Regions from separate parts of the Holtiella tumoricola genome, predicted to be linked through region 1. Evidence: riboswitches for the same ligand, from Rfam matches in the RefSeq annotation. Region 1 holds a riboswitch; the other holds the start of a gene.

Region 1 (15,567 bases):
CATATATATTTTGTTCTTTCTTATTGTACAACCATATATCATAATAGTCTGTTTTAAAATAATATTTGAGCAAATTGCCCAATTCTTTTAGTGGTTCATCACTTCCCACATCAATTTCTTGATCGTATAAATAGCTTTCCTTTGCCTTGCTAAAGAGATGTTCACTTTCAGATACAAAGTGCTCAAGGTTTTTGGTAACTGTTATATTTTTTTTGAATATACCTATATATTTTATATTCCCATTTGGGCCACATAAGGGCATCCCTGTAATTTCAAAATAGTTAACCAGCCCAGCTTTTTCTTCTCGTCGTTCTAGCGTAAGTTTTTCGCCTGTACGCATAATATAGGCCTCATTTTCACTAAGGCGTTTACTTTCTTTAGCTGTAGAAAAGGCTTCTGATGTTTGACCAATGATTGCTTCTTTCGTCGTTTTATAATTTTTAGCACATTTTTGATTAGCAAAAACGTAATAACCCTCTAAATCCTTAATAGATACACTTTCTTCTATTGCATCTAAAAAAGCTTCTAAAAATTCACCTTTATCTTCTTGAACCCATTTGATGATACAACCTTTATAGTTAATACCCTCTAAAGGAACGGTTGCAAACTGACAAGAACCTTTTAATCGTTGCCCCGATTTGGAGTAAGCAATAATGCTATTATTGATTTCGTTCTCTTGTATAAATATATTTTGTACAACACTGGAAAAATCAACTTCATTTTGTTGATAGCCTAATATATTGAAAAAGGCTGAATTTATAAAGCTAATTTTTCCAGTTTCATCTATTAGACATACACTTTCACTCAGTACATTTAAGAAATTTTTCATACTACAAATGCCCCTTTTCAGCATAATTAAAGCAAATATTATAAGAAATTTCAAAACTCTAGTTTTTTTTATATATAACTATATAATATAGCTTATTTATTTTAAATACAAGTTCATAATTTTAATAAAAAAAATTATCCTCAAAGTAAAACTTACTTTGAGGATGAACTACTATTTTTTCTTCAGTTTTAATTTAGCAAAAATACTTTGTAAAATAATGAAGAAACATAAAAGTGCAGCAATAACAATCTTCGTCCACCAAGAAGAAAGTGTACCTTGGAAAGTAATAATGGATTCAATGGTTCCCTTAATAAGTACACCAAACAAACTTCCTACCACACTGCCTACACCACCTGTTAAGAGTGTGCCACCGATGACAGATGAAGCAATAGCTTCCATTTCAAAGCCACGTGCTTGCTCAACAAATCCACCACAGGAGTTGAGACAAAAGACAAAGCCTGCAAGTCCAGCTAAGAAACCATTTAATACATAGACTTTAAGTTTTGTCAGCCGTACGTTAAGCCCCATTAAAAGCGCAGATTGTTCATTTCCACCTACAGCATAGATAGACCTACCAAATGGGGTAAACTTTAACACAATAAAAGCAATAATTAAAATAACAATGGCAATAATCACACTGGGATAAATATAAGGATAAACTAAGTTTCCCTTTTTATTAACAGTTGCTAAGAAAGGTAAATAGATCTTGGAATTGGCCATTTTAAGGAAAGTTTCATTAGTAATACTAATCATATCTGAACTAATGACAGCAGTCATCCCCCTTGCAAAGAACATCCCCGCTAAGGTAACAATGAAAGGTTGTATTTTGAGATAAGCTACAAAAAATCCTTGCACAAGGCCAAAACATGCACCAGCCACTAAAACAATCCCAATACTTAATAAAGGTGGTATACTTTGCTTTTCCATCATCCAAGCAAGCATCATACAAGTCATTCCTATAACCGAACCTATAGAAATATCAATACCACCAGTAATAAGAACCATAGTCATGCCAACAGCAGCCACAATGAGACTGGCATTATTAATAAATAAGTTAAAGAATACTTGAGGCTTTCCAAAGTTTTTGTTATTAAAGAGAATCATTCCAGTAATATAGAGTGCAATAAAAAGTACAATAGTAATAAGTAATAAAAAGCTATTCCCATCTAAACGTTCACGTATTTTCTTAATCATTGTTCCACCTGCCCTTCAACACCTTTTACACTCCATTTATTACGAAGACGTTTCATCAATTTCTTAAATTCTTGTGACTGTAGTGTAACGATAATAATAACAACAATAGCTTTATAAACAGGGAGTTGATCAGCAGTCACTTTCATGGCATATAAAGAGGTTGTAAGCGCTTGAATGGTAATGGCACCAATGACACTTCCTGCGATAGAGAACTTACCTCCCCCTAAGCTATTGCCACCTAATGCAACAGCTAAGATTGCATCCAGTTCAATGTTTAGTCCAGCATTATTGGCATCTATGGAATAAATACGTGAAGTAATAATAAGTCCTGCAATCCCTGCACAAAGTCCGCAGAATACATAAGACATAAATTGAATCACTGTTGCGTTAAGTCCTACAAGTTTGGCTGATTTAGCATTAATCCCTACAGATTGAATATAAAGACCAAGTGCTGTTTTCTTTAAGATAAAACTAGTAACAAGAACAACAAGGATCGCTACAAAAATAGGCGTTGGAATCGGAACATTCGGTAAAAAAGCACCAAGTCTTTTGAAAGAATCTACTTTTACATAAAGGATATTGCCACCTGTAATGAGTTGGGCAATACCACGACCCGCAGTAAATAGGATGAGTGTCGCTACCATTGGCTGAATTTTCATCTTAGCAACTAAGAAACCATTCCATGCGCCACAAAGTGCGCCAGTTAACATGGCAAGAAGGATGCCCACAATGTATGGCACTTGATAGGTGTTACCTGTTCCTAGCGCAAAGATACAAACAGCACCAGAAAAAGCACTTACTGCACCTACAGAAATATCTGTCCCTCCTGATGCAGCAACAACCAGTGTCATTCCCACAGCAAGAATAATCAACTCACTAGAACGATTTAAAACATCGATCAAATAACCATAAAGTACACCATTTTGCAAACTGATGTTAAAGAAAGTGGGTGTTTTAATCAGATTAAAAAGTAATACAATAGCTAAACACATGAGCGGCCAAAACAAATGATATTTCGTTGCCTTTTTGATACTTTCTTGAATCCTACTCATCTTTGTCACCTCCTGCAATCGCTTTCATTACATTTTCTTCTGAGAGCTCATGTTCTTCCAACTCTCCCACTTTATGACCATCTCTTAAAATTACCATACGGTTACACGTACGAAGCATTTCTTCTATTTCAGAAGAGATAAACATGACACTCATCCCTTCTCTTGCCAGTTTGACCACAAGTTTTTGAATCTCGGTTTTTGTTCCAATGTCAATCCCTCTAGTCGGTTCATCTAAAATGAGAAAGTCAGGGTGGGTTAAAAGCCAACGTCCTAAGATTACCTTTTGTTGATTGCCACCACTCAGTTGCTTAATCGGTGTTTCACGATCTGCTGTCTTAATTTGTAAAAGTTCAATGTATTCATCTGTAAAGGCTTCTTGTTCTTTGCGACTTAAGAGTTTAAAAACACCTCTTTTGGCTTGCAAGGCAATAATAATGTTTTCACGCACAGACAAGTCTGCAATAATCCCTTCATCTTTTCTATTTTCAGGGCAAAATGCCATACCTGCTTTCATGGCTCGAAGAGGCGTATGTGCATGAACAGGCGTATTATGGACCTTCAGATTGCCTTCATCTGTTCGATCAGCACCATATAAAGTTCTTGCAAGTTCTGATCTACCTGAACCTAAAAGACCAGATAATCCAATCACTTCTCCCTTATGAATGCTTAGGTCAAATGGACGAATTTTACTCGTACATCCTAACCCTTTCGCTTCTATGACAACATCTTTTTGAGCATCACCACTGAATAAGATATGCTCTTTTTTTATACTTGCAAGGTCATCAAAATCTTTTCCCATCATTTTAGCAACCAACTGTACACGAGGAAGCTCTTTTGTTTCATAAGCACCAACTAACATCCCATTACGTAGTACGGTAATACGATCACAGACTTCGTAAACTTGCTCTAAGAAGTGGGTAACAAAAATAATACCTACACCTTGGCTTTTAAGTTTTCTCATGACATGAAAGAGCTTTTTTACTTCTTGATCATCTAAACTTGCTGTTGGTTCATCTAAAATGAGTACTTTACAAGATACATCTATAGCTCTTGCTATAGCAACCATTTGTTGAATGGCTACAGAGTAGTTTTCAAGACTTTTGGTAACGTCAATTTCAATATTCAAGTTTTTAAGAATGTCACGTGCTTTTTGATGCATTGTCTTCCAATCAATACGCCCAAACTTCTTTGGCGCTCTTCCAATAAAGATATTTTCAGATACAGATAGATTAGGACAAAGGTTGACTTCCTGATAAACAGTACTAATTCCATTTAGTCCAGCTTCTTGTGGTGACCTATTAATAATGGCACCTTTTATTCCTTCAATATGAATTTCTCCTGTTTCAAACTCCTCCACACCTGTAAGTACTTTTATAAGTGTAGATTTCCCGGCACCATTTTCACCCATTAGGGCATGGATTTCACCTTGCTTTAGAGAAAAATCAACATGAGAAAGTGCAAGAACCCCAGGAAAGCTTTTGCTGATATTGGTCATGGTTAAAACATTCATTTGCTCTGGCACATTATTCACCCTTTCTAAAATTGGATAAAAAAAGTGTGAACGAGAACCTTCTCATGGTTCATGGTTCACACTTTTACTAAGATTCAGTTTTAATAAGCACGTTCAGGAAGGATTTGAGCAGCTGTATCTGCTGGGTATACACCTTCATCTACATATTGAATTTTTTCTACTGTTTCACCTTTCATGATGGCTTTAGCAAGTTCTGCTACACGTGGTCCATGAAGTGGGTTACATTCAACTGAAACATTCATTTCACCAGCAATCATCGATTCAAATGCTGCTTTTACTGCATCGAAAGATACGATAACTACATCTTCAGCTGGTTTTTTACCAACAGCTTTAAGGGCATCAATGGCACCAAAAGCCATATTATCATTTTGAGCAATGAGGATATCAATACGTTCACCTGATTTAAGGAATGATTCCATAACCTCTTGGCCTTTTGCTTGGGTAAACTCACCTGTTTGTTCAAGAACAATTTGATAATTACTATGTTTAGCTAAACCATCACGTACACCTTTTGTACGACCAATTTCAGCTGATGAACCAATGGTTCCTTGAAGAACAGCTACATTTAACGCATCACTACCTTTACCAAGAGAATCCATATAGCCTGTAAGCCATGTTACAGCATCAAGGCCTTCTTGATAGAAGTCTGATCCTACCCAACAAGTATAAAGAGAATCATCGGATACATCGATCATCCTATCTACAATAATAACTGGAATCTCAGCATCTTTTGCTTCACCAAGTACTGTTTCCCAACCTGTTTCCGTAACTGGAGCAATAACAATGACATCTACTTCTTGAGAGATAAAGTCACGTACAGCTTTAATTTGATTTTCTTGTTTTTGTTGTGCATCTGCAAAAATTAAGTTAAAGCCATTTTCTTGTGTAAGTGTACCTTTCATAGATTCTGTATTAGCAACACGCCAGTCGGATTCAGCACCTACTTGTGAAAAACCAATTGTAATGGGTTCATCTTCTGTTTCAGTTGCTGGAGCAGGTGTTTCTTCTTGAGCAGTGTCTTCGGTCTGAGTACTACTTGATTGTTCTGTTTGTGTATCGTTGGTATTGCTACTCGTTCCAGCTGGTGCACTACTACAGCCTACTAATGAACCCATAAGCATTGTCATACCTAACAAAATACTTACAAATTTTCTTTTCATCCTAAAATACCCCCTCAAATTTTTGACTACCTTTGATCACTTTCTATGAGCTTATTATAAAGAGAAATAAATTTTTTTAATACAGAATATATTTTGATTTTATTTCAATTTTTTATTGATTTTTTAAAGCTTAGGTAATTTTTTAACAAAAGGTGTGTTTTCTTATAGAAAAAGTAAGTTTTCTTTAGGGAGACTTGTACGAGACGGAAGACAAACGGTTACACATGTTCCTTCTCCATAGGTACTATCAATCACTAAACCATAATCATTACCATAATTTAGTCTAATACGTTCATGGACATTAGCAAGACCAAAACCTTTATCGGATGTGGCTAAATTACCTCTTTCTACACGCTCTCTTAAAGCTTGCAACTCATCTTCTTTCATACCAATCCCATTATCTTTCACCTTTAAGAATATGGAATAAACATCATAGTCTGCCGTTACTGTAATTTTCCCTTTACCTCTTTTTTGTTTGATGCCATGATAAAGTGCGTTTTCTATAAGAGGTTGCAACGTTAATTTGAGTAGCATAAAGTCACCAATAACTTCAGGAATGTCTATTTCATATTCCAAGATATCTGCATATCTAAACTTCTGAATTTGTAAGTAGCTCCTAATGTGACTTTCTTCTTCTTTGAGGGTAATATAGTCACGTCCTTTACTCAGTCCTGTCCTAAAAAACTCAGATAATGCTGAAACCATTTCAACGACCTCATCCGTTTGTCCATCTTCAGCCATCCAGCTGATGGCATCTAACGTATTATAGAGAAAGTGAGGATTAATTTGAACTTGTAGTAGCTTAAGTTCCATTTGTCGTAAGTTAATTTGCTCTTGCTTTACATTTTCCACTAAGCTCTCTATTTTACCAACCATTGTATGAAAGCTCTGCTCCAGTGCCATGACCTCATCCCCACGACTTTTAGGTTGTTTGATACTAAAGTCTCCTTCCCCTACTTGCTTAGTCAGTTCACACAAGTGTTGAAGTGGTTTAGAAATACTATCTGAGATGACTATGATAAGCAGCCATGTAACCACTAGTACACATGCAAAAATAAGTAAAATAATCTGGAGCATATGATTAATATCATTCTCAATAGCATGTTTTACTTTTTCAAGTTCTAGGGCTTCATAATAAACATATTCTTCGATTTCATCTGTAATCAGTTCGGTAAAAACGTAAATATCATTTTCTAAGATAAACATATTCTCATCATAGTGCCCGCTCTCTTCGCAATTGGCTTTGATTTGATAGATTTTTTTCTCTAAAAGTTCAAGATTTCTTTGAGCCATACGTACTTGTTTGCGACTTTTTTCTAAATTTGTTCCATCTTCAAGTTGTTTAAAATAAACCTTACTCCTTTTTAGAATCTGTTCAATCTGTGTATTTTCGAATTTTTCAGATCCTATGGCAATACGATACATAGCATAGTCTACATCTTGTTTAAAGTGCATATCAAATGCATTGGCAATATTGATATCATTAATAATCGGTACATAGCGATCGGTATAAGTACTAAAGCGTACAATCATATAAAGAACTAAGCACACCAAAGGTATCAGTACACTAAACATGAAAAGCTTGAGCTTGGTTTTAAGTGACATATTGGTCCAATTCATGCTAAGCTCTCCTATATTCTTTAGGTGTACAACTTTGTGTTTTCTTAAAAAGGTAGCTAAAGTAATGTGGATCTTTATAGCCGACTTCATAGCCGATCTCTAACGTCTTCATATTGGTGCAACGGAGAAGTTCTTTTGCCTTTTCCATACGTATTTCCGTTAAATAAGAGACGAAGGTTTGGCCTGTTTCTTGACTAAAAAGTGTACTCAGATGGCTAGGACTAATCCCTACATACTCGGCGACTTGATTGAGGGATAAGCTTTCTTTATTATAGTTATCTTGTAAGTAACGTTTAACTTGATTGATTAATGCATTATAGCGCTTACTACTTATAGACTCACGAAGTTTGATACTCTGAAGTAACCAGTTTTCAATGGTTTGCTTAAAAATGGCTTTATCTTGCATAAAGCCATTTACATTTTGTAAATTGCCATAAAGTTGTTCAATTTTTTCTGGTGGCATTTCAAGTTGTTCACAAAAAGTAGTCATACTAAAATAAATATCCATCACCAGATACTGACGGAACAAATAAGACTCTAAACTTTCATCCAGATGATTAAAATAGGTACTTATAAACGTAGGAACCTCTTCAATCCTTCCGTCATGTAAAAAGTTTTCTAACTTCCTCTTATCTATTTTGGGAATGATAACTTCCTGTAAGTCCAAAGAATGATTGGAAACAAAGGTATTATAATCTTTGAGTGCATCATAGCGTAAGACTTGTGTGTCATTCAGAAGATAACGATAAGCTAAAGCTTGGCTTGCTGTATCATAGGCATGAGGGATTTCACTCATTCTACTGACTTTTTCTCCTAGTGCTAATGTATAATGCATAATAGGATAGGCTTTTAAAAGTTCAGAAATTTGAGTAATGAGATTTTGTTCTAAACTTGATAGATTTCCATCTGAGCCCTTTAATAAAATGGCATAGCCCTCCCCATCTCGTTCACATACTAATAGCTGTTTTTGTAAGCTTAAATAGTTTTTTAAGGTTTGTCTTAAAGCTTCTTCATCTGTTAGGGATAACTTGTCTATAAATGAGACTTTAAAAAGCATAATATTATAAGCTGTGGCTGTTAAATCTAGCTCCAATTCCTTAGCTTTTTCAATCAATGCCTGAATACCTTGCCTACCCGTTACTAAATCATAAAAAAACTTCTTTTTAGCAAGTTGAAGCTTTTCTTGGTTTTCAAACTGCCACTGCTCATAGTGCGCTTCTTGTTGTTTTTCCTTATTAATAAGATTGGCTACTTCACTTAGCGATTCTAGAAGCTTTTTAGATGTAATGGGCTTAAGTAAATAATCCGTTACACCTAGACGAATGGCTTCCTTTGCATAGTCAAATTCATCATAGCCACTTAAAATAAGAATTTTCATCTTAGGCATACTTGGCTTTATGAGTTCTATAAGTTGTAGTCCATCCATAAAAGGCATGCGAATATCTGTAATCAAAATATCTGGTTGTAATTCCTGAATCATAGGATAAGCTAATTCCCCATCTCCTGCTTCTCCCACTAAGCAGAACCCATGTACCTCCCAATCCATGTTCTTTTTCATACGTTCGCGTACAGCAAATTCATCTTCGACTAAAAATACTTTTAACATTGGCTATCCCCCAGTTCCTTCTTGTCCTTATAAATAAGTTGAAGCATTATCTGAAAATATAGTAGTATTGTAACAAATTTATAGGGCATTTTGTGTAGTATAGTGTCGTATAGCCAAAAATAAATTAACATCAAAAAAAGAGTAGCCTTCGCTACTCCTTTATAAAAACGCTTGTATGATCTCTAATGGGATACTCTAATAGACAAATCGTCTGCTCTATTTCATCTAGACTATGTATCTTATAAGTCGCCATTTCTAATTCATTTTCATCACCAAAACCATATAAACAACCTATTGATTCAAGTTGATATTTTTGAGCGATCTCCATATCTTGAAATCGATCACCAATAATGATAAAGTCACCTGTATAACGTGTCTTGATCACATTAAAGATTTCGTATTTTGGTATAAAGCCATAATCTTCTGAGCAATAAAATCCAGTAAAGTATTGTTCTAATTGAAAGGCCTCAATATGTGCTTCCATATATGCACGCTTACAATTGCTTAAGAATATAAGGTTATAACCCTTTATTTTAAGTTGTTCTAAAATTTCTAATGCGTGTGGATAGAGCTTAGCCTTACCTTCTTTGATAAGCCCAATCATTTCTTTGCCAATTCTCATACTAGCATTTTGTTTTTGAGATGCTTCTAATGTGGGCATAAACGTATGCCACATTTCAGCTGCTGAAAACCCTAACCAATAGCTTATTTCTTTATCTGAATAGTCTCTTGGCTCTACAAATCCTTTTTCAACTAATTCCTTATAGGCCAGTCTAAATGCTGGTGCATAGATTTCAATACTATTATGAAGTGTGCCATCATAGTCAAATACTAAGTTCAGCATGCTTATTGTTCTATTTCTCTTATTAAGTTCACCATCTCAATGGCACCCATTGCACAATCAAAACCTTTATTTCCTGCTTTTGTACCTGCACGCTCAATAGCTTGCTCAATATTTTCTGTGGTGACTACGCCAAACATAACCGGAATATCACTACTCAAAGAAACACTAGCAATGCCTTTTGAAACTTCACTACATACATAGTCATAGTGTGTTGTATTACCACGAATCACTGCTCCAAGGCAGATGATTGCATCATATTTATTGCTTTTTGCCATTTTAGATGCAATAAGTGGAATCTCAAAAGCCCCTGGAACCCATGCCACTTCAATATTTTCTTCTCTGACTTCATGGCGTGTAAGGGCATCTACTGCACCACCTAATAATTTGCTTGTAATAAATTCATTAAACCTTGCGACTACAATTCCAATTTTAATGTCTGTTGATACCAATTTTCCTTCATAGATTTTCATGTTTTTAATCTCCTTAATTTTTTATTAATGTATGTTTAAATAATGACCCATTTTGCATTGTTTTGTTTTAAGATAGAAAGCATCATGTTCGTTCGCCTCTATTTCAATAGATACACGTTCTACAATCTTGATTCCAAAATCGGAAAGTTGATAAACTTTATCTGGGTTATTAGTTAATAGTCTCATGGTTTTGACGCCTAAGTCTTTAAGAATTTGTGCACCAATATAATACTCTCTCAAATCTTCTTCAAAACCAAGAGCAACATTGGCTTCGGCTGTATCCATTCCTGCTTGTTGAAGTTCATAAGCTTTTAACTTATTTATTAATCCAATGCCACGGCCTTCTTGACGCATATAAAGAAGAATGCCACGACCTTCCTTTTCAATTTGTTTCATTGCAGTAGCTAATTGATCACCACAATCACAACGTGAAGAACCAAATACATCTCCTGTTAAACATTCTGAATGAACACGACAAAGTATATCTTCTCCATCACCAATGTCACCTTTAACAAGTGCTACATGATGTTCTCCATTAAGTTTATTCACATAGCCATAGGCTCTAAAATTACCATAAGATGTTGGAAGCTTAGGTGTTGCCATACACTCTACAAGGTGATCAAATCTTTTACGATACTCTTGCAGTGCTTTGATGGTTATAAACTTCATATTCCAATCTTTTGCAAATTCAATGAGTTCCGGTGTACGCATCATATGTCCATCTTCTCTCATGATTTCACAGCAAAGCCCACATGGCTTTAATCCTGCTAACTTCATGAGATCAACTGTCGCTTCTGTATGACCATTACGTTCAATCACCCCATTTTTCTTAGCTAAAAGTGGGAACATGTGTCCTGGTCTACGAAAATCTTCTGGGCATGCCTCTTCATCTATGGCTTTTAATGCTGTTATACTTCTTTCAGCTGCTGAGATACCCGTTGTTGTATCCACATGATCAATAGACACTGTAAAAGCTGTTGTATGATTATCTGTATTGTTGGTTACCATTTGATGAAGTCCTAACTTTTCACAAAGTGCTTCATCCATTGGCATACAAATGAGCCCCTTGCCATAGGTAGCCATAAAATTAATATTTTGTGTTGTTGCAAATTCAGCGGCACAAATAAAGTCACCTTCATTTTCACGATCTTCATCATCTGTTACAAGAATGATCTCACCTTTTCTTAATGCCTCTAAAGCCTCTGGTATTGTATGATACTCAAACATATTACCCTCCTAAAATCCATGTTTTAATAAGAATGCTTCTGTAATGTTACTCTGGGGAGTAACAAACTTTTCAATATATTTACCAATGATGTCATTTTCAAGATTCACAAGTTCCCCTACCCTTTTTAGAGATAGTATGGTTTCTTTTGCTGTATGGGGAATGATTGAAACACTAAAATGATCCTTTTCTACTTTTGCTACTGTAAGGCTGATGCCATCAATGGCTATAGAACCTTTTTCAATGATATATCTCATAATCTTAGAATCCGTTTGTACGGTATACCAAATAGCATTATCATCTTTATGAATAGATACAATTTTTCCTGTACCATCAATATGCCCTGAAACAATATGTCCTCCAAATCGTCCATTACTCGCCATGGCACGTTCTAAATTCACATAACTTCCAATGGTAAGGTTTCCTAATGCAGAACGAGAAAGTGTCTCATTCATCACATCTGCATAAAAAGTACAATTCCCTAACTTTGACACTGTAAGGCATACGCCATTCGTAGATACACTATCACCAATCTTCAAGTCTTCAAAGATTTTATTCCCGGTAATCATAAGGATAGAGGATTTCATTCTCTTCTGTATGCCTTGTACTTTACCAATCTCTTCGACTATTCCTGTAAACACGGATATTCCACCTCACTTTCTAATAACAAATCTTCTCCAAACCATGTGAGTTTTTGATTTTTCAGTTTAAAGCAATAAGTTGGTTCATCAATACCGCTACCCCCAATAGGTGTCCTTGCTTCATCACCACCAAATAACTTTGGTGCAATATAAGCCTGCACCTTGTTGACAATACCACTTTGCATAGCGGAAGCATTGAGTGTCCCGCCACCTTCTAAAATAAGGCTATCGATTTTTAATATGCCTAGTTGCTGCATCAATATTTGTAAATCAATATGATTATCTTCTTTAGGAATAAGTAAAATCTCACATCCAGCTATTTCATAGGGCATGTATCTGTCCTTTTCCGCACAACACGTTGCAATAATGGTCCTTACACTAGAAGCTGTTGCTACCACTTGAGCGTTTAAAGGTGTCCTTAAATGGGTGTCGCAGATAATACGAATCGGATTACATCCATTTTCTAACCTGCACGTAAGCATAGGATTATCTGCAATTACTGTCCCAACGCCTACCATGATGCCCGTATAGCGATGGCGTTCTTTATGTACATGTATTCTTGCTTGATCTCCTGTAATCCATTTTGATTTACCTGTAGAAGTTGCAATTTTTCCATCCATAGTCATGGCATACTTCATGACCACATAAGGCGTCTTCGTTTTGATATAATGAAAAAATACCTGATTAAGTTCTAGACATTCTTTTTCTAATACACCGCTCAACACTTCAATTCCCTTAGCTTGTAAGATTGAAACACCTTTTCCAGATACAAGTGGATTAGGGTCAAGTGTTCCGATTACAACTCTTGTGATACCACTCTCTAAAATAGCATCTGTACAAGGTGGTGTTTTTCCATAATGACAACAGGGTTCTAGAGTGACATAGAGTGTTGCACCATGAGGGGATTCTTTACAACCTACCAGTGCATTTCTTTCTGCATGAAGCTGTCCATATTTTTCATGCCAGCCTTGCCCAATGACCTTATTATTTTTAACGATCACAGCTCCAACCATAGGATTCGGACTTACAAAACCACAACCTTTTCGAGCCAGTTCCAAAGCATGTGTCATATACTCTTGGTCAGTCATACACTTTTCCTCCAAAATAAAAATGCCTTGAACAAAACAGGTTCAAGGCATTTCAACAATTCTATAAATAGCTTTTAAGCGTTTAGTAATAATCCACATTTGTATTAAATACAAAAAACTCTGAAATGAAAAATCATTCCAGAGCATACTATACTAAAAGAAAATGCAAAAAAAAGCATTTATAATCTATCTTCTTTCATCCAGACTTTACTGTCGGCTTCGGAATTACACCGAATCATGCCTTACGGCTCGTGGGCTATACCACCGGTAGGGAATTGCACCCTGCCCTGAAGATGTTCTATTCAATTAATGTAATCATATCAGTCTTCTCATATTTTGTCAATAACTTCTATTTTAAATAAAATCTATTTTTATCTACATATGTAATGTCTTGATGGTTGATAATATATTTAAAAATCAATTAAAATTGAGGTACCATTATGTTTAAAAACAAGCATTATTTTTTCATCCTTATAGGTATTTTTATATGTTGTTTGAGCCTTTCTTCTGTGACTTTTGCTACACAAAATAATTCGCTCGATACAACCATTGATACGTATTACAAAACTGTTAGAGAGAATCAAAAACAGCTCCTCAGTATTTTAGAAAAAGGCTACTCCAATAATACGACTCAAAAAAGCAATGATAAGCTTATTGGCCAACTCTCTATTTACTCAGGTAATGTTGATAACTTCTCTAATAAACTTGTTCATGAAACCATTAATAGTTCATCTGAAAAAGAACAAAATTCCAAACTTCAAACCTTAGTTGTTGCAAGTGATTATTTAAAATTTATTAAAGATCAAATTAATGAATTTTTAATTGCTGAAGACTCCTTAACTCAATTTTCACTTTTAAAAGATATCCTTCAAGCCAACTCCTTATTAAATCAAATACTTGCTTATCTATAAGTCTTTATCCATCATTTAAATAATAAAAAGGGTAGATTGATTCTATCCTTTTTATTATTTAAATCTATCCATTTTTTACCCAATAATACTTTTAAAAACCTTACAACCGTTGAATTACTTAACTAAATAAGCAATAGTTTCCACATGCCTTGAGTAGACAATAATGATGTGGTAGAAAGCTGATGGTCCTTTGGCGGATGGGTATCTCTTTAATAAACACTTATAAATCTTGAGATTTGGATTTTAAACCTCTAATGTCTGCTTCCAACAGCTTATTCTACTTAGGCCACAGTAGTCGTGCACAATCTTATCTAATGTTAATATTGTACACAATTACCCCTTCAAATTGTGCCTTACTTGAAAGCTTTATTGGGCACAATTCTTTGATTCTATTATATTTTGCAGCTGTAAACTTTCTATTTTACTAAACTTATAATGTCATCTCTAACAACTTCATATCCGATTTTGTTTAAATCACTAATTGCTTCATCTATGTATCCTAAATACCTTCTTGCATAATATCCTTGCTCAGATAAAACTAACAGTCTATCTTCAGGTCTTGACACAGCAACATAATGCAAATATTTTATACCATCATTATCGAAATTGTAATTACCTGCATTTATAATTACTTGACTAAATTCCAAACCTTTAGACGAATGTATAGTTCCACTTGTTAATAAATAACTTTCGGAATTGTAGCTTGGAATATACTCCTCATCTATTACTGTATCATAAAGTTTTTCTACTTCATTTTTTACTCTCTCTGTTACCTCATTGTAGCTAAGATATGAATACAATTCGTAACTTGCCTTAAAAAAATCATCTTTTTTTTCTATACTGTCGCTAATATTTTTTAATTTGCTTTTCAGAATTGATATTTTATAGTCATCTGGAATTGGAATTTCATCTTTGAAATCATACTCACTATATCTCTTTATCATTATATAGTTGGCAATTCCTCTAGCAATCCAAATGTGTTCACTTTCAAGTCTTGTATCATCAAGAGGTGATTGTGGAACATAAACAAAATTCATCCCAACTTGGTTTAAATAATCACTCCAGGATTTTGCATCGGCATTGCTAAAGCTAAGCATCGCACATTTTTTACTTTCATCAATCCATTTTTTTATGTAGCTACATGAATCATTTTGATTATTATACTCATATAAAATGACCTCTTCATTAAAATCAATTCTAGTATATTGTTCTCTAACTGATTCCATAAAAATATTAGAGTAATTCTGTATAGCCTTATTAGACCTAAAATTATGCCACAGCTTAAACAATTTAAAGCCATCCTTTTCAAATAAACCTTTAAAGCCATCACAATATGCTCCACGCCACCCATATATTGATTGTTTAATATCACCTACTACAAACAATGGTATTTTTA
Region 2 (15,567 bases), on a different contig from region 1:
AAAAGTCCTGGAAATCCTTCATAGGCTGCTGTCCCTAAATATTTAAGTTTCATTATTAGTCTCCTTTTATTCTATCACTCTAAGTGTTAAGATCTTTTCTTATTTTTATTTCCTAAATCTATTTATCATCATTTTAAACTTTAGATAAGTGGACTTACCATTAATGTTTAAATTTTTGCCACATAGGTCTTGCCACTATACAACTTATAATTCCTAATAAGCATATACCTACTAAAACCATACTTGTCACTTGCCATCCATATCCTTCTACAAGTGCACCTAAGCCATAACCGCATAGTCCACTCCCTAGGTAGGTTACACAATTGGTTAATCCTGCCACTAAAGCTGTCTTATTATACTTTGCAAAATAGGTTGGTAGCACACTTACAAGTATGGTGTTAATCCCTAGCATACAAGAAGTGACCACTGCAAATAATAAAACACTCACATAGATATTTGCCCTACCATATACTACAAGCAATGCTAAGCTTATTACACTTACCCCATAAAATATAGCTGTTGTCTTCAAATCATCTCCAGAATTTTTTTCATTAATATATTTAATAAGATAAATACCTGTTAAATTGACAAGTGGTAATAGTGCTGTTAAAAATACAGAAAAATAAGCATGTGTCCCAAATGTATCTGTAATATATTGAGGTACCCAAGTCATAATCCCATCTTTTAAGAATCCCATAATCAAAATAGCAATAAAGATAACCACTAACCCAGATTTAAATAGAACTTTCTTAAACTGCTTCTCTTCAGTTTCTATTATTTCTTTTCTATTGTTAACTATTTGTTTTTCACTATCAATTACTTGAGCTTTATCTATTACCTTTACACAGTGTTTTTCAACTTGCTTTATAGTCATATGCCATATAAGCGCTGCAATAAATAGCAAGCCTGATGTAAATAAGAAAATATTTCTCCAGCTTGATATTTTAAGAAGACTTGAACACATTAAATAGGTAAAACAAGTTCCTAACGCTACAGATGTTTGAATATTAAAGCAGCATTTATGTAAGTAGTCTTCATCCATATACTGTGTATAAAGCTTTACGATAGGTGGCCAAATCAAAGATAAACTTAATCCATTAAGTGACCAAATCAGTAGTAGTTGCCAATAGCTATTAGAAGTAAACATACCAATATTACATATACCACATCCAATTAATCCAACTAAAACTAACCTTCTAGACGAAAAATGATCCCCTATTAAGCCACTTAGTAATTGTCCTATCCCATAACTTATAAACAAAGCTGTAACTACTGTGCCTAATTGAATCGTTGTATAGCCCTCAGTTTGTCCAATTTCAATCATTGATGCTGCATAATTCAATCTGCCTATATATGAAATAAAATACACAAGCCAACTTACTTTAAAAAGTTTTTTTACTAAATCTTGTTGCACGACCTCCACTCTCCTTCAAGCCTATTCTAAAGCTTTCTAAAGAAAATGAAAGTGATGATACTCATATTGATTTTTTTCACTATTAGCTTTAAAATAATGAAAAATAATTCAATTTTTATGAACATATTTGGGGGAATTTATGCTAAATACAAGACAAGAACAATTACTAAATTTATTAAAGCAAAAGAAAACAATTGCTATTCCTCATCTTGCTGACCTACTCTCATATAGTGCTTCTACCATTCGTCGTGACCTTATTTTATTAGAAGAAATGGGGTTAGTAAAAAGAGATAAAGGAAATGTAAGTATTATCGTTACAACCACTAAAGAAAAACACTTTAAATTACGTAACCAAGAAAATATTTCTATCAAACAAACCCTAGCCCAACTTGCTACTGATTTTATCACCGATGGTAGTTCCATGTTTTTAGATTCTAGTTCAACAGTCCTACAGCTTTGTCCCTTACTCAATAACTATAAAAATATTACCGTTGTTACCAATGGTATCGAAGTTGCTCATAGTTTAATCGAACACACTGCTTGTGAAGTTTTTGTTGTTGGTGGGTATGCTCGTGAAGGTTCTAGTGGCATTGTTGGCGAGTCTGCCCTTGAGTATATTAAGCAATTCAACCTAGACCTTTGTATTATGTCTTGTGCAGGTGTAGATCATAAAGGCTTTACTGATCCAAGTATGCAACAAGCCTGTACAAAAAAACAAATGTGTGAACAATCAAGACTTACGCTTATACTCTGTGATCATACTAAATTCCTCAATAATTATAAGTTTAACTTAGCTTCTTTTAATCAAGTGGACTATTTATTAACCGATCAAGAACCTAGCTCTTCTATTTTTGAAGCTGCACGCCAAAATAATTGTGAAATCCTTTGGCCTCATTAAAATTCTATAGATACAACAAAGAGCGCCACACATTATGTGACGCTCTTTGCTTATGCAAATAAATTAATCATATTAAATGTAGCTTGAGCTGAATAATACATATTCATAAACTGAGCATTACTCGCCATTTTACGAATTCCAGCATAATATGTTTCTTCATCCATTACATTCTGTAGCTTGTTACTAGACTCTGCTAAAAGAGATTGAGAGGATGTATTAATCCCTCTCATTGCGAAATCTTCCGTTTTCTTTGCTAATGTAGATAATGTATCTTTTACTCTATCTGGACTAGCAGTTAAACTCTCTTTAAATTTAGTCTCATCTATAGCTAATTTACCATCACTTCCAACGCCAATCCCTATATTCTCTAAAGATTTTTCATAGGTCTTACCTATAGAAGTTAATGAGTCATGCAAACGATTAAGAGTTTTATTCTTTCCTTTATTCTTTTCTAGAAAATCAACAGATTCATTAAATTTATCTACAAATTCTTTTGTATTTTTTTCAATTTTATCTGCGGATTCATTACCTTTTTGATTTTGCAACTTAGTAGCGGCACCATATAAAGTACTCATTTCATTACTAAAGTTTTTAATAAAACTTAAATCCTTTGCTGGTAATTGATTATTATAGTAACTTTGCGAAATACTATAACGTTCTTGTGTTGTAGATTGTGCCTGTACAGACCTTGCGGCTACTTGCTGTGTCTGTGCTATAGCTTGATATCCACTCTGAAGCCCTATATTTTGTATCATAAGGTTCTCCTTTCTTAATAGTGTCTATAAGTTATTTCGGCATCAATATACTTTAGTTCAAGTTATTAGATTAATTTTTTATGAGTGAACTTTTTAGTACCTGAAGCGTAATCACCAACGATATGGCCATGACCCATTAATTTATATTTATAAATTAATAAACCTTCAATACCTACTGGTCCTCTTGCATGGATCTTAGAGGTACTTACACCAACCTCTGCTCCAAATCCATATCTAAATCCATCACTAAAACGTGTCGATACATTACAAAATACATTACCTGAATCTACAAGCATCATAAATTTCTTAACAGCTTCTTCGTCTGTAGAAATAATACAATCTGTATGTCCAGACCCATAAGTATTGATATGAGTAATCGCTTCTTCTAAGCTACTTACAATTTTGATAGATAAAATGTAATCTAAGTATTCTGTTTTCCAATCTTCATCTGTAGCTTCTTCACACTCAATAATTGCTCTTGTTCTTTCACAACCTTTGATTGTTGCACCTTTGCCTTCTAAAGACGCTTTAAGATGAGGTAAAAATTCACTTGCTACTGCTTCATGTACAAGTAATGTTTCAAGTGCATTACATACAGATACATATTGTGTTTTTGAATCTGTTACAACTTTTACTGCTAACTCTAAATCAGCAGCTTTATCTACGTAACTATGACAAATTCCATCTGCATGTCCCATTACAGGAATATCTGAGTTCTTCATAATATATTGTACGAATTCATTTGATCCTCTTGGAATAAGAAGGTCAATATAATTATGCATTTTAAGAATTTCACTTACTTCTTCACGTGTTTCCATAAGGGTAATCCAACCTTGTGGCATACCTGCTTCTTCTGAAGCTTTTTTAATAATTTCAAATAAAATTTTATTTGTTTCTTTCGCTTCACTACCACCTTTAAGAAGTACACTGTTACCGCTCTTTAAGCATAAGCTTGAAATTTGAACAAGTGCATCTGGTCTAGACTCAAAAATAACACCTATAACACCAATTGGGCAAGAAATACGTGTAAGGATTAATCCTTCATCTAATTCTGTTTGCATTTGTACTTTCCCAACTGGTTCTTCCATATGCACTAAACTTTCAATACCATCTAATACATCTTGTAATTTGCCTTCATCAAAACGTAATCTTTTAAGCACTGGCATAGCAATATTTTGTGCTTCACTTACTTCTATATCCTTTTGATTGGCTGCAAAGATTGCTTCTTTATTGGCCTTTAATGCTTCTTGAACGGCAACTAATGCCTTTCTTTTTGCATCGCCATCTATTGCTTGTAGCATAATAGAGGCTTCACGTGCCTTACTTGCTGATTCATATATATTCATCGTCCTAACACCTTACCTTTTCCGAGTATGATTTAATGCTATTCTACACATCCTAAATGTGAAGGTCAATGTTTTTTACATTTTTTGCAAGGACGCTTATTGAGATGATGAGAAACAAAAAAGCTCCCACCTATCTAGGTTTACTTCGCCCTAGGGTATGGAGCTTTTTATTCTATATCTTACTTAAGCGTTTACTAATCTATGACCTTTGGGTGATTTTTCAATACGTATATGCATTGCATTTCTTAAATACTCCATGCTACGTACTTGATTAATGTGTCTTAAGCTATCTGTTTTTGCTACTCTCTCAATCATTGGAAGAATAGCTTGTTTTTCTTCTTTGGTGATTTTGTTTGTTTTGCAGTGTGCATTAACAAACTTTAATGTCTCAACAATTTGATCTACTGTTATCTTACTTGGGTCAACAAGTGTATAAGTAAAGTCTTTACGACGTTTCCCTTCTGGGTAAGCTTGTTTGAAGAACTCCATAAAAGGATCTGACTTTTGAGTAATCTCCGTTGGGCGATATTTAATAAGTGTCTTGTTAAGCTCAGTCTTTAAATAAACAATAGTATTAGGCTTTACATTTGCACTCATTACTTCAATGGCATCATAAATTTCTTTATAAAGTTTTTCTACTTCTTCTACAGCTAAACCTGCTTTTGCTTGTTTTCTTGTATCATCTATAGCCTCAAGTACTGCCTTTTTTGTTGTAAGAGGCTTCTTTTCCATTTGTTCCATGTGCTTCCTCCATTTATCATGCTGTATCTTCTATTATATACATAAAACGTTCTTTTTATCAAATTCTATCCTACCGTAGATGAAATTTGCAAAATACTAATATTGGAATTTACAAGATCTATTGTATCTAATCCTATGTTTTGAACAGTAATTGTTACTGTTTTTCCTGCTTTTACTTTTACAAAATAGCTGACCCAACCACTATTATAATGTGTTTTATCTTGTGTATTTTGTGAAACAATTCTTGCATCAGTAATAAATTTATCTACTACCAAAGCAAATATAAGACCTTGCCCTACTATATTATCTACTCCATCTACAGCTAAATCAACTTTATAAATTCCTTCAGCAGATAAAACTATTTCAGGTGTATCATTAGTATGAGTGATACTTGTTCCACTCCCACTAATTAGATTTCCGTAATTAATACTTCCATTGGGTGCTACTGAAGAAGTCGTACCTGTAGACCTATAAGTAGCACAGTTTGTAAGTTGAATTGTACCTCTTGGACCTTGTGGACCTGTGGCTCCTTGTGGGCCTGTGGCTCCTTGTGGGCCTGTGGCTCCTTGTGGACCTGTGATTCCTTGTGGACCTATGGGACCTTGTGGGCCTATAGGTCCTTCTATACATTTAGGGCAACAGCAATAACATTCTTCATAGCAATAATTATTTTGCTGACAATACCTTCTCATATCTACTCCTCCTTTTATGTTTATACTCCATTCTATGTTTTTTGCTGTTTTAATGATAAAAAATAATCTCTTAAACTGTTTTTTTATCATTAAAGCATGTTTTTTATATTTTGGTGCATTCTAATTACTAACTGAATGACAGACTAGAAGGAGGACATTTATGTCTCAAGATGCAAAAAAACAACTTACACTCCTATCTCTTGTACTGATGATTTTTACATCTGTATATGGATTTGCTAATATGCCAAGAGCCTTTTACTTAATGGGTTATGGTGCGATTCCTTGGTATTTAGCCGGTGCGATCTTCTTCTTCCTACCTTATGCTTTTATGATGGCTGAGTATGGTGCAGCCTATAAACATGAAAAAGGTGGAATCTATTCTTGGATGGCAAGTGCTGTAAATCCAAAATTTGCTTTTGTCGGAACTTTCATGTGGTATGCTTCTTATCTTGTGTGGCAAGTAAACGTTTCTACTACTATATGGGTTCCTCTATCAAACGCTATATTTGGTAGGGATATGACTCAAAGTATGAATTTCTTTGGAATGAGTGCAACGAAATGGCTAGGAATCCTTGGTGCCATTTGGATTTTATTTGTTACTTTTATCTCAACACGTGGACTAGATAAAATCAAAAAAATTACCTCTGTAGGTGGTTTTGCCGTAATGCTTTTAAATGTTATTTTACTTATTGGAGGACTTATTGTACTGGCTCTTCATGGTGGACGATTTGCCCAACCTATTACTGATGGCTTAAAAACATTTACTGTATCTCCAAACCCAGCTTATCAATCTCCATTATCTATTATTTCTTTCTTGACTTATGCTATTTTCGCATATGGTGGTATTGAAGCTGTCGGTGGTCTTGTTGACCAAACTAAAAATGCTGAAAAAACTTTTCCTCTAGGTGTAACCATTTCTGCTATTGTTATTTCTGTTGGATACTCTCTAGGTATCTTTATTATGGGTATCTTCATTAACTGGGGTAATATACTTTCTCTTCCTTCAGTTAATACAGCAAATGTAACTTATATTGTTATGGAAAACCTAGGTTACACTTTAGCAAATGGCTTTGGATTATCTGAAGCTGCTAGCTTAACAGTTGGTGCTTGGGTAGCTCGTCTTGTAGGACTTTCTATGTTTCTTGCCTTAACTGGTGCGTTCTTTACTTTAATCTACTCACCACTTAAACAATTAATAGAAGGTACACCTAAAGAACTTTGGCCAGGCCGTATTGCAGAAACAAAAGATGGTATGCCCGCATATGCTATGAAAATACAAGCTACTGTTGTCGCTATTCTTATCTTGCTTATTTCCTTTGGTGGTGACAATGCATCTGCATTATTTAATAAGCTCGTTACAATGACCAATGTAGCAATGACTATTCCTTATATGTTCTTAGCGATTGCCTTCCCATTCTTTAAGAAAAAAGATAACATTGTTAAACCTTTTACTATTTATAAAGGTTATGGTGTTGCTCTTGTAGCGTCTATCATCGTTACAATTACTGTTGGTTTTGCAAATATCTTTTCTATTATTGAACCTGGACTTGCAAAAGGATATTGGATAGATACACTCTTTGCCGGTGGTGGACCAGTACTTTTCGCTATTGTTGCCTTATGGCTTTACTATAGCTATGAAATGAAACAACGTAACTAACACTTGTCACATTTTGTCAAGTAAGCTATCATAATAGGAGAATCTAATTTTTTCGAGGTCCTAGTTATGAAGAAAAAAGCGAAACCTATTTGTCAGTTACACACAATTTTAGATGAACCTATTGCAGAATTAAGTCTTGAAAAATTAATTGGTAATCAAGAATCTATCAATACAGATAGTATTACGATTAACAAAGATATTTTACAAGCTCCTACCTCACTCGCCGAGATTTGTGCTACATTAGAAGCACTTGACGATGAAAACTCTATGGAAAACTTTATTGATAAATTTAGTAGTGCAACCTTTACTTCTTTAGATGAACTTTTAGCAAAACATACAACTCAACCTTATGAGTTTCAAGTAAAGGCTGCAACAAGTGAAAAGCTCTTCCAAGGTCTAGAAGGACTTTTTGATGAATAAATAAAAATACCTTAGTAAAGTGTGTCATACATCTTTACTAAGGTATTTTTATTTATTCATTACGTAAGGATTTTAGCCTTTCAATTTCTCGCTTATGGATATCAATACTTTCTCCACTTGTTTTCTCATAATCTTCTTTTAAGCACTGTACAATACGTTCCCTATCTTTAATAGCTGCTTCATAATCTCCCATTCTCTCATGCATCTGCGCCAGAGAGTGCAACCCATCTGTAATACGTGGAGATTCTTGTATATTAAAACACGTTTCATAATCATTTAACGCTTCTTGAATCATGCCTATCTTCTTATAGCGATCTGCTCTTGAGCAGTAAGCCTGCCATGTATTAGGATGTTCTTCTACTGCTGCATTCCACAGTTCTTTTGCTTTTTCTAAGTCACCTTTGCCATATGCCACATCTCCGATATACATATTGGCTTGATAATTATTTTTTACCTTTCTTATCTGTTCAATATAAGGTACAGCTTCTTCATAACGTTCATCATCCAATAAGTTTTCAATGATTGCATAAAGTCCAAGAAAGCTATTTGGATTCTTCTCTAAAAAGGTTTTGAAATACTCAATTACCGTAAAATGATTATCATACCATTCATCACCACAAACACCTCTGTTTGCTTCTAAATAGGCACACCATCCACTTTTATTACTTGGCTCTAAATCTAGTACTTTTTTTGCATATTCAGATGCTAATTCGTGATCACTGTGTGCTCTATGATTATAAAGACAGGCTAGATTTTCATATGCTCTTACATTGTTTGGCTCTTGTTTGAGCACCCCTTCTAAAAAACGAACTGCATGATCAAAGGTCTCTGTTTTTATCCTTCTCTCATTCCAATACATATTTTCAATACGCTCAAATTCAGTTTCATTAGGTAATTGAAATAATTCATCTATAGTAATACCAAAATAAGTTGCTAACTTAGGTAATAGAGCAATATCTGGTACACTCATTTCAGTTTCCCACTTTGAAACTGCCTGAGGCGATACACCTAAGTAATTTGCTAGCTCTTCTTGCTTTACATTTTTCTGTAATCTTAAGGATTTGATTTGCTTACCTATATTCATTACGCCCCTCCACATTCAACCTTTAGTAGTTTTTGATTTGATGTATCAGCTGATAATGCTATTATAAGGATTATTTTCTAAGGCTTCAATGGAGGCATATTTGATTGTAATCTACCCTTAGTTGAATAAAAAAGGCTTTTAAGTCATTCTACTTAATAACTTAAAAGCCTTTTTACTATGCTATACTATAGCTATATTTAATTAAACTACAAGGGGGATCTATATGCTAAGCAATGACTATAGTTTATTTTTTATACTATGTGGTATTCCTATCTTATTTTCTCTATTTGCTTCTGATAAAACAATCTTATTCATCTTAAACAGTAGATTTCACAGAGATTACCCACATAAAAATATAAAGAAGTACTCTTTATTTAAACGTATAGAACTTTGCTGTATATCTCTGATTTTAGAGATTGCTGTAGCCCTTCTTATGACATATCCTAACTTCGATATTAATTACTATGCTTTAGTTATTATCTTCTTTATAGCTATAGAATGGCTTTTAGAAGTTAAACTCTTTGGTCCTAATTAATACTATAGGCCATTAGGATAGCATCTTCTGTTGGTTTCGTATAATAATTCTTTCTTCTACCGATATCTGTAAAACCTGTTCCTGTATAGAGATTGATAGCAGGTGTATTACTTGCACGTACTTCTAGTATAAGTACTTCTAAGTTTTTTTCTTTACCATATGCAATCAGTCCATCTACAAGCTGCTTCCCTATACCTTTTCTTCTGCCACTTGGGCGTACTGCAATATTGGTAATCTGTCCTTCACCTACTACATCCCACAGACCTGCATAGCCTAGTACTTGTCCCTCTTCTTCTGCAATAAGATAATAAGCTACTGGATTTTCAAGCTCTTTGGTTATGGATTCTAGAGACCATGGTACGCTAAAAGAGTCTACTTCTATAGCATAAATTGCTTCAATATCCTCTTTTGACGCTTTTCTAATGACCACTTTGTTCTCTCTCCTCTAGCTCTCTTTCTGCTTGGCTCTTTCTAAGATAGATTGGTACAAATTCATCTGCATCTACCATTTCACCTTTTTCAAAAGCTTCACAAGCTAGCTGAGCAAGTACACTTGCTCTTTGCATGTGTAAGAAACTTGGTGCAAACTGGGCTGCGTCTCCCATTACATCTGTAATCTTACCTTTAAGCACATCTACACCATCACCTAAGAAGATGGTCTGTCTTCCTGCAAGTTTCTCTAATAACTCATCGATTTCAACAGCTAAATGGTCACCTTCACGCTCTAGTGTTCCATTTTTCCATTGGTAAATCCCAGTATAAACTTGATTTCTTCTGGCATCCATAATTGGGCAAATCACTTCACTTGCAAATGAAATATTGTGTGCCATAACATCTAATGTAGGTATCCCAATAATAGGTACACCAATAGCAAGTGCCATAGCTTTTGCTGTTGCTACACCAATACGGATGCCTGTAAATGACCCTGGCCCACTTGTTACTGCTACTGCATCTATCTCATTCATTTCAAAACCAATTAAGCCTTTAAGATGTTCAAGCATTGGCATAATGGTTTGAGAGTGTGTAAGCTTATGGCAAATATAGTATTCACCTACTAATTTATAATCACTAATATATGCTACACTTCCTGATAAACCTGAAGCATCTATCGCTAATATATTCATGTATTCACCTACTTCATTGTAATTTTTCTATAATCAAAACCTTGTTCTAAGTCTTTCTCTATTGTAATCCATTTTGCTGTATCTGGGATAGCATCTGGTACATTGTTTGCCCATTCTACTAAGCATACACCTTCTCCAAAGAAATAATCTTCGTATCCAATCATCTCTAACTCATCTGGATCTTCAATACGATACATATCAAAATGATATAATGGCATTTCGCCTTCATATTCTTGTACAATTGTAAATGTTGGGCTTGTAATATGTTCTGTAATCCCAAGTCCAGTTGCAAAACCTTTTGAAAAAACAGTTTTACCCACACCTAAATCCCCAATGAGGCAATAAATATCCCCTTTCTTGGCATTCTTGGCGATTTCATAACCTCTATTAAAAGTTTCTTCTTCTGATAAACTAATCCATTCCATAGGGGTTTCCTTTCTTTATGTCATTAAGCATTATTTTAATACTGTTTGCTATAACTTTCAACTCTTTACGCCCTTTTATGTATTCAAAGTATAACTGAATGACATTTATTTTATGCATATTTTAAAAACTACGGCACATACTAAGTTTACATCAACAACATACAATTTTGCTTTCACTTATTCCTCTCCCTTAACCTCATAGACAAAAAATGGCACTTAGCTTATTGCTAAGTGCCATTTTTATTTGCTTTGTTTTATAATTTATTAATTAGATTTTTTGAGTGATAAGTATCTAAGTGCTGGTTGCATTGCTTTAATAATAACAGCACTTACTATAGAAACAATCACACCTTTAATTAAGTTAAATGGGATAATTACAGTTAATACGAATGGTAATTTTTCAACTTCTAATCCGTATAATGGGATAAGAATGAAGTAGTTTGCAAATGCGCCTACGATTGCCATGGCAACTGTACCTAACCCTAAACCAATGATTATTGTCTTAAAGCTTTTGTCTTTTTTTAGCATAAATGCTAATGGTAATAAATAACCAAGACTTACTAATAAGTTAGCAAGTTCACCTACACCACCTGTGTAAGAGTTAAAGAACGCTAAAGCATTTTTAATAACTACTACACCAAGACCTACAAATGGCCCTACAACAATACTTCCTACAATAGCAGGTAACTCACTAAAGTCGATTTCTAAAAATGTTGGGAAAGCAGGTAATGGGAATTTAAAGACTCTCATTAAGATAAAAGCTATGGCACTTAGAAGTGCAACTTTGATAAGCACTTGTGTGTTAAATGATTTTTTTTGCATAAAGCATCCTCCTGAATATAAAAAAGCAACCCATTCATTCTTAGGGTTGCCGTTTTTTGTATAATCATTGCATACTTTATGAAATATTTCTATATAAGAAATAATACTCTCTATTAGATATGCTTACATGCAACTCTTCTACCATCCAGACTTTACTGTCGGTTTTGGAATTTCACCAAATCAATACATTACTTCTAATGTAGTCGCGGACTGTCACCGCCGGTCGGGAATTTCACCCTGCCCTGAAGAATTAAGTTAGCTTCTTTATTTAATTTTATGAGCTTATTATACCCCCCTATACTACAAATTGCAAGTATAAGGCTTATACTTCTTTTAAATTTTAATCTTATATATTTTTCTCATAATAATTATTCTTTTATTTCTTTTTCCTAGTTGATTAACCTTTTTATTAAGTCATATACTATAACTAGAGTACATTTATCAGGTTTCTATTTAATAACTAGGAGGATTTTAATGATGAAAGAAAAGCTTATTTGCCCAGATTGTAATCAAAAAGAAGTAGAAGAAGTTAATGCTTGTGGTGCAAGCAATTATTTTTGTAATCACTGCAAAAAACTGATCTCATCTAGCCGTGTTAAAGAAAAAAATAATCTTGAAGAACGTAAATAACATAAAAGGAGCTGCTACATTATAATGTGACAGCTCCTTTTTCTATCTATCTAATTATCTAATGGCTTTTCTTTCTTGGTGAGATTATAAGATTTACTACAAGTAATACACCTACCAAACTAATTCCCATAAGGATATAAGTTGCAACTTGCCAGCTTGCCTGTTCTGCAGTTCCTAATATTACAGGGCCACAAGCAAATACACCTATATAATAAAACAGATTCATAATCGCAATGGTATAACCGCTCAAACTTGCTTTCTTAGCCATTGTAGGTGCAATACAAAATAACGCTGTTATGGTAAATCCTCCAAATATAGCTACTAAAAGGGTATGTAAAATATAAGTTGATGGTCCTAAGATAGTCGCCATATAGCTTGTTCCTATTAACCCTATAAAACCTAATAATGCAGTCAGTAATGGCTTCCCTGTTTTGTCCACAATAATTCCACATAAGATACAACATGGTATACCAAATAGCCCATTAAGTCCTGCATAGAAATTGGCTGTTCCAGCATCTAATCCATAGAATCCCATAAAAAGTTGAGGATAAGTCGTAACAAATGTGAATAATACAAATGCTACACATCCTCTTGCAAGTGCTGCACTCCACAGTCTACTATTTTTCATTGCTTCTACTAATGAAGACTTTTCTTGCTTGTTGTCTTCATATTCTTCTTCTGGTACCTGGATAAAGCCCCAAACGAGTATAAAGCAAATGACACTCATTCCTGCTGTAATGAACCATAAACTTTTTAAACCTAAGCTATTTGTAATACTTAAGCCTACATTCATCATTACAAATGATCCAAGCGCTGCAAATGTATTAAACATTCCCAAGGCTGATCCTGCTTTTTCACCAAACCACGCTTTAATCATTGCAACCCCTACTAGGATGATCATTGCAAAAGCAATACCTTCTATAGCACGACTTATTAAAAGCACACTATAATGATTGGTTAATCCTCCTAATACATTCCCTACTAATAAAGATACCATTAATGATAATAATAACTTTTTAGGCCCTAACTTATTCATAATTGCCGCACTTGGTATTGCTAATATAATACCTGCAACCGTAAAGATAGACATCAACCATGATGCTTGTGATAGAGAGATATTCATATTGTCACTTATCATCCCCATAATCGGTGGTACCTTAAGCTGGCTAATGGCAACTGTTATCGCACAGAAAAACAGTATGCCAAACATACTCCACTTATTTTTCATTTGTTTCCTCCCAAGTCCTTTTTCTCTGTATAAATCCTTCCGTAGTTTATAATTTTTAAGCCTTTCATTGCAATAACCTATGTATATTATTTCTAATGTGGTTAAAACTCTATAAGATAAGGAGGTGTATACCAATGCGTATTCCAAAACATATAGCTGTTATCCCAGACGGCAATAGACGCTGGGCAAAATCCGCAGGTCTTGAGAAACATGAGGGCTATAACCACGGGTTAGACCCTGGACTTCTCTTTCTTAAACTCTGCAGAAAGTATGGAGTTGAAGAAGTTACTTACTATGGTTTTACAACTGATAATTGCAAACGTCCTAAAGCACAGGTTGAAGCTTTCTCTAAAGCTTGTGTTGAAGCAGTAAAACTTATTGAAGATGACAACGTCTCCCTACTTGTTGTAGGAAATACCGAGTCAGACTGCTTCCCACCAGAACTACTCCCCTATACTACACGTACCCATTCAGACAGTGGTGATATAAAAGCAAACTTCCTTGTCAATTATGGATGGGAATGGGATCTTGGGGCTATGCATACTGATACTAAGAATCGCAAAAGTATTTATGATTCTCTTCGTTCCAAAGATATTTCTCGTATTGATTTAGTTATCCGTCTCGGTGGTCGCTCTCGCCTTTCCGGCCTCTTACCAGTTCAATCGGTCTATGCAGATATCTTTTGTCTCGATGATATGTGGCCTGACTTTAATGAAGATCACTTTTTAGCAGCCCTTAACTGGTACAATGGACAAGATATCACACTAGGTGGATAAACAAATAGAGGAGCTTATCTAAGCTCCTCTTAATCTAACATTAACTATATAACAATTTTTTATTATGTCTTTTTACTATGCTACAATTTCTTCATTACTTGTAGCTTCTTTTCCTTTAAAGCCATACATCCAATTCCCTTTTAAGTAATAAACCAAGAAGAATAATGAGCTTAACGACCATGTTAATGGATATGCCCAGAATATTACTTGAATATCATTGATAAAGTGAGTAGCTACTGTTACATAGATAACCCTTATCACACACCAACATGTAAGCATAACAAGCATTGGTACAATAGACTTTCCAGCACCTCTTAAAATACCTGCAATACAATGTGAAAAGGCAAGTAAGAAGAAGAAAAGAGCAATAGTTCTTGCTTGTAATGTACCATAAGCAATAACTTCCGGATCTCTATTAAATAGGCTAATTAACTGCGGTGCTGCTATAAAGAAAAGTATACCGATGGTTTCTGCTAATAGCATAGATGTAAGAATTCCAAAACGTGTCCCTTTTTTAGCACGTTCATATTTTCCTGCTCCTAAGTTCTGTCCTATAAATACGGTCATAGACATAGCAAAGCTTGTAATTGGAATAAATACAAAACCCTCTATCTTAGAGTAAGAACCACACCCTGCTACTGCTACTGCATCAAAAGCATTTATATTAGACTGTACAACGATATTAGCTAGTGCAATAACTGAATTTTGCACACCAGATGGAATACCAAACTGTAAAATCTGTTTAAGCATATCCATATGTACAGCAAGCTTCTTAAAGCTTATTTGGTACACCTCATTGGTGCGCATTAAATGACGGAAAGCTAAAATTGCACTTACAGCTTGTGCAATAACAGTTGCTAAAGCTGCTCCGCCTATACCCATTTTGAAGACAACAACAAATAATAAGTCTAATACCACATTAGTAATAGAAGAAACAATAAGAAAATATAAAGGTCTCTTACTATCTCCTACTGCTTGGAATATCCCACTAGCAGCATTATACATTACAATAGTTATAAT

The links. A riboswitch is a leader RNA that binds a small molecule or an ion and turns the genes downstream of it on or off. The one in region 1 is predicted to bind FMN.
Region 2: linked by a shared signal. The riboswitch ahead of PBV87_RS00510 (ECF transporter S component) and the one ahead of ribD (bifunctional diaminohydroxyphosphoribosylaminopyrimidine deaminase/5-amino-6-(5-phosphoribosylamino)uracil reductase RibD) in region 1 are both predicted to bind FMN.

The regions. Positions count from the first base shown of each region.
Region 1 is NZ_JAQIFT010000040.1:14,708-30,274, reverse strand. It holds gene PBV87_RS08975 (sensor histidine kinase) at 1-829, opposite strand, end outside; gene PBV87_RS08970 (ABC transporter permease subunit) at 1,001-2,023, opposite strand; gene PBV87_RS08965 (ABC transporter permease) at 2,020-3,075, opposite strand; gene PBV87_RS08960 (sugar ABC transporter ATP-binding protein) at 3,068-4,585, opposite strand; gene PBV87_RS08955 (ABC transporter substrate-binding protein) at 4,687-5,766, opposite strand; gene PBV87_RS08950 (sensor histidine kinase) at 5,929-7,386, opposite strand; gene PBV87_RS08945 (response regulator) at 7,388-8,992, opposite strand; gene PBV87_RS08940 (HAD family hydrolase) at 9,144-9,836, opposite strand; gene ribH (6,7-dimethyl-8-ribityllumazine synthase) at 9,839-10,306, opposite strand; gene PBV87_RS08930 (bifunctional 3,4-dihydroxy-2-butanone-4-phosphate synthase/GTP cyclohydrolase II) at 10,331-11,533, opposite strand; gene PBV87_RS08925 (riboflavin synthase) at 11,543-12,172, opposite strand; gene ribD (bifunctional diaminohydroxyphosphoribosylaminopyrimidine deaminase/5-amino-6-(5-phosphoribosylamino)uracil reductase RibD) at 12,157-13,260, opposite strand; FMN riboswitch at 13,445-13,559, opposite strand; gene PBV87_RS08915 (hypothetical protein) at 13,770-14,171, shown strand; gene PBV87_RS08910 (UvrD-helicase domain-containing protein) at 14,588-15,567, opposite strand, start outside.
Region 2 is NZ_JAQIFT010000006.1:4,789-20,355, reverse strand. It holds gene PBV87_RS00580 (MBL fold metallo-hydrolase) at 1-53, opposite strand, end outside; gene PBV87_RS00575 (MFS transporter) at 161-1,414, opposite strand; gene PBV87_RS00570 (DeoR/GlpR family DNA-binding transcription regulator) at 1,554-2,312, shown strand; gene fliD (flagellar filament capping protein FliD) at 2,363-3,067, opposite strand; gene PBV87_RS00560 (glutamate-5-semialdehyde dehydrogenase) at 3,133-4,413, opposite strand; gene PBV87_RS00555 (hypothetical protein) at 4,597-5,154, opposite strand; gene PBV87_RS00550 (hypothetical protein) at 5,220-5,846, opposite strand; gene yjeM (glutamate/gamma-aminobutyrate family transporter YjeM) at 6,007-7,503, shown strand; gene PBV87_RS00540 (hypothetical protein) at 7,570-7,923, shown strand; gene PBV87_RS00535 (helix-turn-helix domain-containing protein) at 7,976-9,007, opposite strand; gene PBV87_RS00530 (hypothetical protein) at 9,231-9,542, shown strand; gene rimI (ribosomal protein S18-alanine N-acetyltransferase) at 9,535-9,972, opposite strand; gene tsaB (tRNA (adenosine(37)-N6)-threonylcarbamoyltransferase complex dimerization subunit type 1 TsaB) at 9,962-10,666, opposite strand; gene tsaE (tRNA (adenosine(37)-N6)-threonylcarbamoyltransferase complex ATPase subunit type 1 TsaE) at 10,675-11,091, opposite strand; gene PBV87_RS00510 (ECF transporter S component) at 11,356-11,913, opposite strand; FMN riboswitch at 12,043-12,167, opposite strand; gene PBV87_RS00505 (YfgJ family double zinc ribbon protein) at 12,388-12,543, shown strand; gene PBV87_RS00500 (MFS transporter) at 12,602-13,771, opposite strand; gene uppS (polyprenyl diphosphate synthase) at 13,906-14,547, shown strand; gene PBV87_RS00490 (MATE family efflux transporter) at 14,623-15,567, opposite strand, start outside.